DNA from 2 places in the Peribacillus simplex NBRC 15720 genome. Region 2 is predicted to be linked to the other one. Evidence: a T-box and tRNA genes for the amino acid it is inferred to sense, from the RefSeq annotation. Region 2 holds a T-box; the other holds one or more tRNA genes.
The links. The T-box of region 2 lies ahead of glyQ (glycine--tRNA ligase subunit alpha). A T-box ahead of a tRNA ligase gene usually reads a tRNA of that ligase, here a tRNA-Gly.
Positions count from the first base shown of each region.

Region 1: it has a tRNA-Gly gene. The T-box ahead of glyQ (glycine--tRNA ligase subunit alpha) is inferred to sense a tRNA for this amino acid. The anticodon was not compared.

Region 1 covers NZ_CP017704.1:1,693,646-1,699,164, forward strand. The annotation lists gene BS1321_RS08020 (amidase domain-containing protein) at 1-432, opposite strand, end outside; gene queG (tRNA epoxyqueuosine(34) reductase QueG) at 634-1,773, opposite strand; gene BS1321_RS08030 (B3/B4 domain-containing protein) at 1,879-2,547, shown strand; tRNA gene BS1321_RS08035 (tRNA-Gly) at 3,250-3,323, opposite strand; gene BS1321_RS08040 (YbjN domain-containing protein) at 3,509-3,922, opposite strand; gene BS1321_RS28100 (FUSC family protein) at 4,089-4,910, opposite strand; gene BS1321_RS28105 (hypothetical protein) at 4,808-5,519, opposite strand, start outside.
Region 2 covers NZ_CP017704.1:4,436,495-4,442,013, forward strand. The annotation lists gene BS1321_RS21390 (cytidine deaminase) at 1-374, shown strand, start outside; gene era (GTPase Era) at 367-1,296, shown strand; gene BS1321_RS21400 (YqzL family protein) at 1,397-1,540, shown strand; gene recO (DNA repair protein RecO) at 1,574-2,326, shown strand; T-box leader at 2,385-2,561, shown strand; gene glyQ (glycine--tRNA ligase subunit alpha) at 2,661-3,557, shown strand; gene glyS (glycine--tRNA ligase subunit beta) at 3,544-5,519, shown strand, end outside.

The sequences.
Region 1 (5,519 bases), 2.7 Mb from region 2:
ATTGAATTCGTTCCACCAACGCTCGGCATATTGGACGGCCTTCATTCGATCATACTTATATGCGAGACGCTCTGCGCCTGGATCACATTTTGGCGGTGCCTCTTCGGTTTCAAAACTGGGAATCAGCTCACGTTCATCCACTATATATCCATTTCGAAACCGTGCCTCCCTTTCTTCCATTTCTTCTTCTATATAAAAGGAATCCTCCTGTTTCAATAAATATTGCAGGTGCACATGATATGTCAGGACTGTATCACTGTCTTCCTTCCTCTTCGAATGAACCTTGCCTGCCGCATTCACCCGGACAATTTCCGCAGCGCGGTTCCTCATCAATTCCTTTTTCAAATGTAACTTCCTTTCACTCCGCTCCAGATCATCGGAAGTATAAAACTCCACTCTTTCTTGTAAAAGGCGTTGCAATTGTTCCCTCAAGTTCATGCCCTCCTTCTTACCATCTATGCTAATGTGTATGTATGAGGGCATGACAAAAACACAACTTCATAAAATGTGGGGGTTTCAATCGACTTTAAGTCTTAAGAAATTACTATAAAGATTTTCTTGAAGGCACCGGAATATCTAAATCAAAAAAAAACCGCCCCATTAATATTTAACGGAGCGGCTACATCTTATATATCATTTTGTTTCCAAGGTAAACTGCAGTCCTTTCTCAATTTCCGCCAGTACCTCTTCATCCGTTTCCTTCATTCGTGCTTCTTCCAGAATGGAAACGGCCTGCTTCCGGCCGATTTTCCCAACTGCCCAGGCCGCCGTTCCCCTTATGACAGGCCGCGGATCATCCTTCATCACCTGTATCAATTGGGGCAATGCCGTTTCATCTTTGAAGTGGGCCAATGCTAAAATGGCATTTCGTTGGATTGGTTTTTTTCCGCGCCAAGAGCCAGATACATGGCCGTATGTCTCTTTAAAGTCTCGATTTGAAATCGTAAGCAGTGGCTTCAACAGCGGTTTCGCAAGCTCAGGGTCGGGTTCCATCTCTTCATGAAAATGAAAATCCATTCCTTTGTTTTTCGGACAAACAGTCTGGCATGTATCACACCCATACAAACGATTGCCTATTTTTGTCCTGAACTCATCAGGAAGGAAACCTTTTGTCTGCGTTAAGAACGCAATGCAACGCTTGGAATTTAGCTGCCCGCCCTGAACGAGCGCACCAGTCGGGCAAACATCGACACATTTATTGCATGTCCCGCATTGATCTTCCATCGGTTGATCCGGTTCAAATGGCAGGTTGGTAATCATGTCGCCCAAGTATACATAAGACCCGAATTCCGGAGTGATGATCATACTATTTTTTGCACTCCAGCCAATTCCTGCACGCTCAGCCACTGCCCTATCTGATAATTCACCCGTATCAACCATGGACTTCGTCACTGCCCCGGGCACTTTATCTTTAATGAAATCCTCAAGTAACTGCAATTTATTACGAAGAACGGTATGATAATCCGTTCCCCAAGAAGCCCGGCAAAAGATCCCACGGCGCTCACTTTTTGTACTTTGCGGAGCATCCTTCAATTTCGAAGGATAAGCAAGTGCAATCGAAATGATGGATTGCGGTTTATCGAATATCAATTCAGGCATGACCCTTTTTTCTATATCGGCTTCTTCAAACCCTGACTGATAATCAAGTTCCTGTTGACGTATCAGCCGACCTTTCAATTCGGTAAAGGCCGTGGCTGACGTAAAGCCGATTTTATCAATGCCGATTTCCTTACTATATAAAATCACTTCTTGCTTGAATGTGTTCATATCCATATAAATCACCCACGTTCATTCAGTATTCCCATTGAAGCTTGAATCCATTTCAAACCATTGCTATCTATGATAAACTAATTGCAATCATTTTTGGAGGTGAAACGCTTGGAAATTACCGTATCAGCTAATCTTAGCAGTAAAATCCCTCAATTCAAAGTTGGGATCATTACATATGAAAACATCGAAGTAGGTCCCTCCCCACAAATGGTGAAAGGAAGACTTCAACTATTTCAGGAAGCTCTTTTCTTCGACCTTGAGGAAAAGGAATTGACCGACTTTTCCGGCATTAAAGTGTGGCGGGAGATCTTCAAGGCTTCTGGCACAAACCCGTCACGGTATCGCCCCTCCGTGGAAGCCCTTTACCGCCGCGTAAAAAAACAGAATTACTTGACACCCATCCATTCGGCCATCGATTTGAATAACTTCTTCTCGCTGTTATATGAAGTTCCGATCGGCATTTATGATGCCGAAAAATTATCAGGAGACATCTCGATTAAGATTGGCGAGGGGGCAGATGGTTATGACGGTTTGAACGGCCGCTTGAATTCCATGGAAAATATGATTACATCAGCCGATCATGAGGGCGCATTCGGAAGCCCTTACGTTGATTCAGAACGCACGAAAGTCACAGAAGAAACGAAAAAAGCCATCCAAATCATTTATTTACAACCCAACACTCCAATCACGGAAGCACATCAGCTAACGAAATCCTTGATGGACATGTTCCTTGAAATCCACGGTGGCGAAGGTACTTACTCTATTGTCGAAGGATAAATAAAATTGAACGGAAATAAACCCTTTCCACAATCGGAAGGGGTCTTTTCATGATTTTATTCCGTTATGCTGAATAGCTTTGATTGACGCTTTTTTTCGGTATAAAATACATGGCAGCCATTGTAGCAATTAGTATTATTATACCTTGGGATACGAATAACAATAATCTTGATGATACCAATTCACTCAAAATGGAAAGGGGCATTAAGGCTCCCTGCTGAAGAAGACTAAAATGGCGGAGTGGAAAGCAAAAAAAGCAAACACCTGTCCAAATTGATTCTACTAATGAAGGTAATCACTTTTGAACAAGTGTATGCTTTATAAAATTAGTACCATTTTTTTTAGGTATCTAAAAAAATGTCTTATTTTAAGGTTCATTCATTATACTAATGCTCCAGCTCATCAGAAACACGACCTTTGTTACGGTAGAAGTAATCAAGACCTTCGTATTATTAATATCCATTCATCGGTTCCCTATTCTTCAACCTCTCAGCCAAATTAGTATCGAAATTGGAACAGATACCTATGCAATGGTTATCTTTGCCCATATTAATCCCCCATCCCGTCCTATCAATTCAAAGAGATGGACATGGCATTTGGACAATAAAAAAATCCCACTGTAAACAGTAGAATTCTTGTAAAAATATTTAAACGCAAAGCTTCGTTCTCCAGGTAACGAAACCCTACGTTATGAGTATGTATTGGAGCGGGTGAAGGGAATCGAACCCTCATCATCAGCTTGGAAGGCTGAGGTTTTACCACTAAACTACACCCGCATATCCTTGTAGAACTTTGTCGAATTACTAACAAAATTAATTATATAGTTTAATGTGAAAAAATGCAATAGTTCTTTAAAAAAAATTAATAATTAATGTATTGTAACGTTAATATATTCATTCACTCTAGTAAAGATGTTAAAAAGTCCCCTGATTCAGAGAACTTTTTCATCATATCTGATGATTTAAGACCAAATGACTTCCATTAAACGCGGATAAACCTGCTGTGCCGTTTCAAGCAGCATGATTAACTTCCTGAAAGCCAGATCCGGTACGATATCCCCCTCAATGGAGTATGAATACCGAATGGAAATAGTCCCATTTTCTTCATAGAGCTTGGAATACCTAAAATTAGCATTATATTCATTCAACAGTGTATGTACATCCTGTTTCTTTTCAGGATTCTTCAACTCGGCGACATTAAAGCAAAATAAGTCCGCCACATTTTCATCTTGATTGAAAGCAAATACTAAAAGGACCTTCCACCCGTCCTTTAACTTTTGCTCAGCTCTAAAAAAGGTGGTGCCATCTTCATTCAACTCATTCATATAGATTTTCTCACTAGTTAAAAAATCACGAAATTTAGCAACGTTTGACATGGTTCATCACCTTTCTGTTTGTAAGTACATTTTATAATGAAATCCGGCATTTTTACAGACTTTTCTATAATCCTGCCAATTTCATCCTATTAACAGAGGCGAAGAAATCATTTATTAAATGAATGGGAGTCAAATATGAACTCCCTTATTAGAATCAATAGATAGATTAGCCAGTTGCTCCTCCGCAAAACCGAAGCGCTTCTTGAAGGTCCAAAATTTCCTGGCGGATTTTTGAATACCCTTCAATTTCGGGCACTTCTTTATTAGTATGTGATCTACCTTTATTTGCCGCTATCGCCATGGTTTCGAAAACATACAGCAGCTGAGCGAGCTTTCTCTCTGATAGTACTGGCCGTTCAGGCAAGCTGGCATTTAGATAATAGCCCATCTGTTCTATCGAAAATATAACGGGCCAAAGAGATTCCAGTCTAGCCTTGTTTTTGAATATCTCACCAAGGGATGCATTGTAGACCGTTAATAGATTCACCATATTTGTTTGCATTTTGTTCCTTTCGCTGCTTTCATCAATTGCAAGGTCATTATCTTTTTCAGAGAACGCCATCAATAATAACTGCCCCTGGCTTCGAATCGTTTTGGCTATCAAATGATTGAGAAGACTGGATGCCGAACGACTTCCGAGCAACAGCGACCCAATAAGACCTATCAGGCTTCCAACGACGATATCGGTTATCCTTACAGTCGCAAAAAAACTGAAATCATAGCTTTGAGATGAATATTCCGCCATGATCAATGCTGAAGGGGTAAAAAACATCGCCGCCAATCCATAATTCCGAACGATGAAAAGCTCTGTAATGAATGTTAAACATAAAATGATCAGAACGATGATGAACTCGTTATGAACGGATGCAAGAATTAAACTTGCAATCAGGAGTCCGATGACCGTCCCGAAAGTCCTTTGGACCGCCCATGGAATGTGGCGATGATGGTCGAACCCGACATAACGGCCGCACAGGATAAGGGAATCCAGTACGAACGGTTAAAATTGGCGGAATAGGCGATGATGGCAGCAATGGTAAGGATTGTTCCATATCGAACGGAAGAGAGGAAGACAATTGAATTCTTATCGAACGCCCCAAGAAAAATGGTTTTTAAAGAAGGCTTTGAGATGGTTGCTGCTTGATCGATTTTCTGGACAGGTTCATTCATGATGGCATCTGCATTATAAATCTTCATGAATAACTCTTCCACCTCTTCAGTCATTTGGTCAGGTTGAAGGATCTTTTTTTTATTCTTTGTTTTAGATGCAATGGAACCGGCCAGGGCACGAACGGATTGACCTAATTCTGGCGGCAGTACGATATTTTTGTTCAAGGAAATTTCCAGTGCCTCCAAGAATATGGCATTTGCATGTTCATTCAATAAGAACAACCGCTTTAACTCATCTGAACTTCGCCTGTTTGAAAACCCGGCTAACAGTGTATCTTCAGCGTGTTTCATCGCCAATACCGTTCCCTGTCTTGCTTTATTGAATTTCTCGGTTCCCATGGAATCAAAAAATGCCCCCAATTCTCTGTACACCTTTTCCATCGCAAGCGATTCTGGTCCATGAGGGTTGAAAAACCAGCCTAACATACAG
Region 2 (5,519 bases):
AAGCTAAAAAAGCAAGGGATAAAGCTTATGTGCCTTACTCCAAATTTAAGGTGGGGGCAGCCCTTTTAACCGCTGATGGAAAGGTCTATCATGGTTGTAATATAGAAAATGCTGCATACAGCATGTGTAATTGCGCCGAAAGGACAGCTTTATTCAGCGCTTATGCCCATAACGATAAAAAATTCACTAAACTTGCAGTCGTGGCAGATACCGATGGTCCCGTTTCTCCATGCGGGGCATGCAGGCAGGTTATTTCAGAACTGTGCGAAAAGGATATGCCGGTCGTTTTGTCCAACTTAAATGGGGATATAAAAGAACTAACAGTACAGGAATTGCTTCCAGGAGCTTTTTCACCGGAGGATTTAAATGGATAAACTATTTGACGATACACAAGTAAAAGGTTACAAATCAGGTTTCATTTCAATTATTGGACGACCTAATGTTGGAAAGAGTACGTTTCTAAATCGGGTCATCGGTCAAAAGATTGCCATTATGAGCGATAAACCGCAAACTACAAGAAATAAGGTCCAGGGAGTACTTACGCAAAACGATTCACAAATGATTTTCATCGATACCCCTGGCATTCATAAACCAAAGCATAAGCTTGGTGATTTCATGATGAAAGTGGCAACGAATACATTGAAAGAAGTCGATTTGATTCTCTTCATGATCAATGCGACTGAAGGATACGGACGCGGTGACGAGTTTATCATCGAAAAACTTCAATCCGTAAAAACGCCTGTTTTCCTAGTTGTAAACAAAATCGATGCGATGCATCCAGATGATTTACTTCCGATCATTGAAAAATACCAACAGCTTTACCCTTTTGCGGCAGTCGTTCCGATTTCTGCGCTTGAAGGGAATAACGTTGATACACTGCTTGAACAAATCAAGGAACATCTGCCTGAAGGTCCCCAGTTTTATCCAGCTGACCAAGTGACCGACCATCCTGAGCGTTTTATCATCTCCGAATTGGTCCGCGAAAAGGTACTGCACCTGACACGGGAAGAAATTCCGCATTCAGTGGCTGTTGTCATCGATTCGATTAAAAAAATGGACAACAGCGACACCATTAATGTCATGGCGACGATCGTTGTCGAACGTGATTCGCAAAAAGGCATTGTCATCGGAAAGCAAGGGAAAATGCTTAAAGAAGTAGGTAGCCGTGCCAGAGTGGATATCGAAAATTTATTGGGCTCGAAGGTTTTCTTGGAACTGTGGGTGAAGGTGCAGAAGGATTGGCGTAACAAAGCAAGCCAGCTCCGCGATTATGGTTTCAATGAGAGCGAGTATTAATTAACAAAATTTACGCGTCATGAAAGCTTGGAAAACGGTCAAGCTAATCATATGGTCGGATATTCATAATTGCTAGTTAAAAATGAAAGGTGGGCTTTATATGTTGGATTTTACCTGGGAATTATTTAGTGAAACAGGTAATGTGGACACCTATTTGCTGTTTAAGGAGATAGAAGTCGAGAGACAGGAAAGACACTTGGTATTGAATGATGAGCTAGCAGAATTTGATTTTCCTGTTTCATAGGTTAGTCTTGGCGAGCATGGGTGGTGTCTTGGTATGCTCCAAAAATGTGAAGGCATTGTCATAAGGCGAACTGCATATGGAGAAAATAACAAAATCATTACTATATATACCCGTGAGCTAGGAAAAATTGGCGTTATGGCTAGAGGAGCCAGTAAACCTAACAGCAGGCTTTCTGCCGTCACACAGCTTTTTTGCTCCGGGTATTTTCTTGTAACCACATCAACCGGACTCGGAAGTCTTCAGCAAGGCGAAATGGTCGATTCACTCCGTTTCATAAGGGAGGATCTTTTTGCCACTGCTTATGCTTCATATATTGTTGAATTGCTTGATAAAAGCGTCGAGGATAAGAAACCGAATCCATATTTGTATGAATTACTTTCGCAAACTTTGCATTACATAAACGAAGAATATGACGCAGAGGTTTTGAAATTCATTTTTGAAATGAAGATGCTGCCTGTCAATGGGATTAACCCAGTGCTGAATCAGTGTGCTGTATGTGGTGAAACGGAAGGGGAATTCTCCTTCTCGCTTCGAGAAGCGGGCTTTATCTGTCACCGCTGTCTGGGGAAAGACCCTTATCACTATAAAATTTCACCTGCAGCCGTCAAATTGCTGCGGATCTTTTATTATTTCGATTTATCAAGGCTCGGAAACATTTCCGTCAAGCCTGAAACGAAAAGAGAACTGCAGAAGATCATCGATGCTTATTATGAGGAATATTCTGGTCTGCATTTGAAATCAAAAAAGTTCCTGAAACAGATTGATACGATGAAAGATATGTTTTAGGATCTGACCTATTGACATTCCATGCTAGTTTGTATAAAATTCTAATCATCAAAATAAGAAGATTGCGTTGATGGAAAAGAGTATCTGTCATTCTCCATAAAAAGCGAACCCGGGATGGTGGAAGCCGGGATATGGATTTACAGGGAAGGGCGTTTCCGGAGCATATTGCTTTGAAAAGAGGCCGTTTTATAAACGGCAATTAGGGTGGAACCGCGGGTATACTCTCGTCCCTATGCATTTCGCATAGGGACGGGAGTTTTTTGTTTGCCAAAATGTATTGGGTTCCGACCTTTAATTTTAAAAAGAGTCTTTTTAAATAACCTGGAGGTGTACGATGAATATTCAAAATATGATTTTAACGTTACAAAAGCATTGGTCTGAACAAGGCTGCATATTAATGAATGCTTATGATGTCGAGAAAGGGGCAGGAACGATGAGCCCATACACGTTCCTGAGAGCCATTGGACCGGAGCCTTGGAGCGTTGCTTACGTAGAGCCTTCCCGCCGTCCTGCTGACGGTCGTTATGGTGAGAATCCTAATCGACTGTATCAGCATCATCAGTTCCAAGTGATCATGAAGCCGTCGCCTGACAATATCCAAGAGTTATATTTGGATTCATTACGCGCTTTAGGGATAAATCCGCTTGAGCATGATATTCGCTTTGTGGAGGACAACTGGGAAAATCCATCACTAGGGTGTGCTGGTCTCGGTTGGGAAGTGTGGCTTGATGGAATGGAAATCACGCAATTTACATATTTCCAACAAGTGGGCGGCCTTGAGTGTAAGCCGGTTTCCGTGGAAATTACATACGGGATTGAACGTCTCGCCTCTTACATTCAAGATAAGGAAAACGTATTTGACCTAGAATGGACAGATGGATTCACAGTTCGGGATATATTTGGACAGCCGGAATACGAACATTCGAAATATACTTTCGAAACCTCCGACCTTGATATGCTGTTTCAGCTTTTCACGATGTATGAAAAGGAAGCGCATCGCCAAATGGAAGAAGGACTTGTACATCCTGCATATGATTATGTTTTGAAATGTTCACATACATTTAACCTTTTGGATGCAAAAGGTGCCATCTCGGTGACGGAAAGAACGGGTTATATTGCCCGGTGCCGTAACTTAGCGCGTAAGGTTGCCAAAACCTTCTATGAAGAGCGGGAAAAATTAGGCTTCCCGATCCTGAAAGTGAAAGGGGAGAACACAAATGAACAAGCGTGATTTGTTATTGGAGATTGGATTGGAAGAGCTGCCTGCCCGTTTTGTGACAGCATCAATGAAACAGTTGTCAGATAAAGTGCAGCAATGGCTAACAGAAAAAGCGATTGAATTCGGAACGGTTGAAGCTTTTTCCACACCAAGACGTTTGGCCGTATTGGTGAAAGACGTGGAAGAATCCCAAAAGGATATCGAAGAAGAAGCAAAAGGTCCGGCTAAGAAAATCGCTTTGGACAGCGAAGGCAACTGGTCTAAAGCCGCATTGGGATTCGTCAGGGGTCAAGGCATGACTTCAGAGGACATTTATTTTAAAGAACTCAAGGGTGTGGAATATGCCCATGTGAATAAATTCATAAAAGGGCAGCAAACCGTTCAGCTTTTATCTGAGCTGCAGGAAATCATCAGCGGCATGACGTTCCCGAAAAATATGCGCTGGGCCAATCAGGAGCTCCGCTTCGTCCGTCCGATTAAATGGCTGATTGCCTTATTCGGCAATGACATTGTGCCTTTTAGCATTGCTGATGTGGAAACGGGCCGTGAAACAAAAGGACACCGTTTCTTGGGCGATAGTGCAATCATCGAGCAGCCGGAACGGTATGAAGATACGCTAAAAGAACAATTTGTAATGGCGAATCCAGATAAACGCCGACAAGTTATATTGGATCAGATTAAAGAGCTTGAGCAGGAGAAAGGCTGGATCATCCCAGTCGATGAAGATCTGCTTGAAGAAGTCAATAATTTGGTAGAGTATCCTACGGTGTTATTTGGACATTTTGAAGAAGAATTCCTTGAGCTTCCTGCTGAGGTACTTATCACATCAATGAAGGAACACCAACGATATTTCCCTGTTAAAGATCAGGACGGGAAACTGCTTGCTTTCTTCGTAACCGTGCGTAACGGCGATGACCGCCATTTGGATAAGGTTTCTAAAGGTAATGAAAAAGTATTGCGTGCCCGCTTATCGGATGCAGCATTCTTCTATAAAGAAGATCAGAAAAAAGAGATTTCGGATGCTTTGAAAAAGCTTGACAGCATCGTTTATCATGAAGAAATCGGTACATTAGCCGAGAAAACTGCCCGGGTAACTGCAGTGACCGGTGCCCTAGCGGATGCTTTGAATTTAAAGGCGGAAAAAGAAATGGCGCTTCGTACAGCGGCAATTGCCAAGTTCGATTTGGTGAGTCATATGGTTTATGAATTCCCTGAATTGCAAGGGTATATGGGTGAAAAATATGCGCTCTTAAAAGGGGAAGCCAAAGAAGTGGCCGCGGCTATCAATGAACATTATATGCCAAGACATGCGGATGACAATGTACCGCCTTCAGTCATTGGAGCGGTTGTGAGTTTAGCCGAAAAAATTGATACTTTGTCTTCATTCTTCGCTATTGGCATCATTCCGACAGGTTCCCAGGATCCTTACGCTTTAAGAAGGCAGGCGAGCGGTGTCGTCCAAATTCTAGCTGAGAAGAAATGGAATATTTCTTTAGAGGAGCTTATTGTTTTAGGCCTTAAAGGACTGGAATCAAAAGACATCTTAAAACGTGATCTTGAAGAAGTTAAAGCAGATATGTTCACATTCTTTAAAGCCCGTGTCAAACACCTGCTTCAAGAACAGCAAATCCGTTACGATTTGATTGATGCAGTCTTGTTCAATCAGATCGGTTATATCCACTCTATCGTGGAACGTGCACATGTCTTGGATACGAAAAAAGACGAAGCAGGCTTTAAAGAAAGCCTGGAAGCTTTAAGTCGGGTCATGAATATTGCCGTAAAATGTGACAATAAGGTGACCGTTGACCCTAGTGCCTTTGAAAATGATCAAGAAAATGCGTTATACGTAAAATATCAAAAAGTGGCAATGCGTTATAATGAATCTAAAGATGAGAATGAGCGATTTGAACAGCTTGTTTCGCTTCAATCTGAAATAGAGGCATACTTCGAGAATACAATGGTCATGGCAGATGA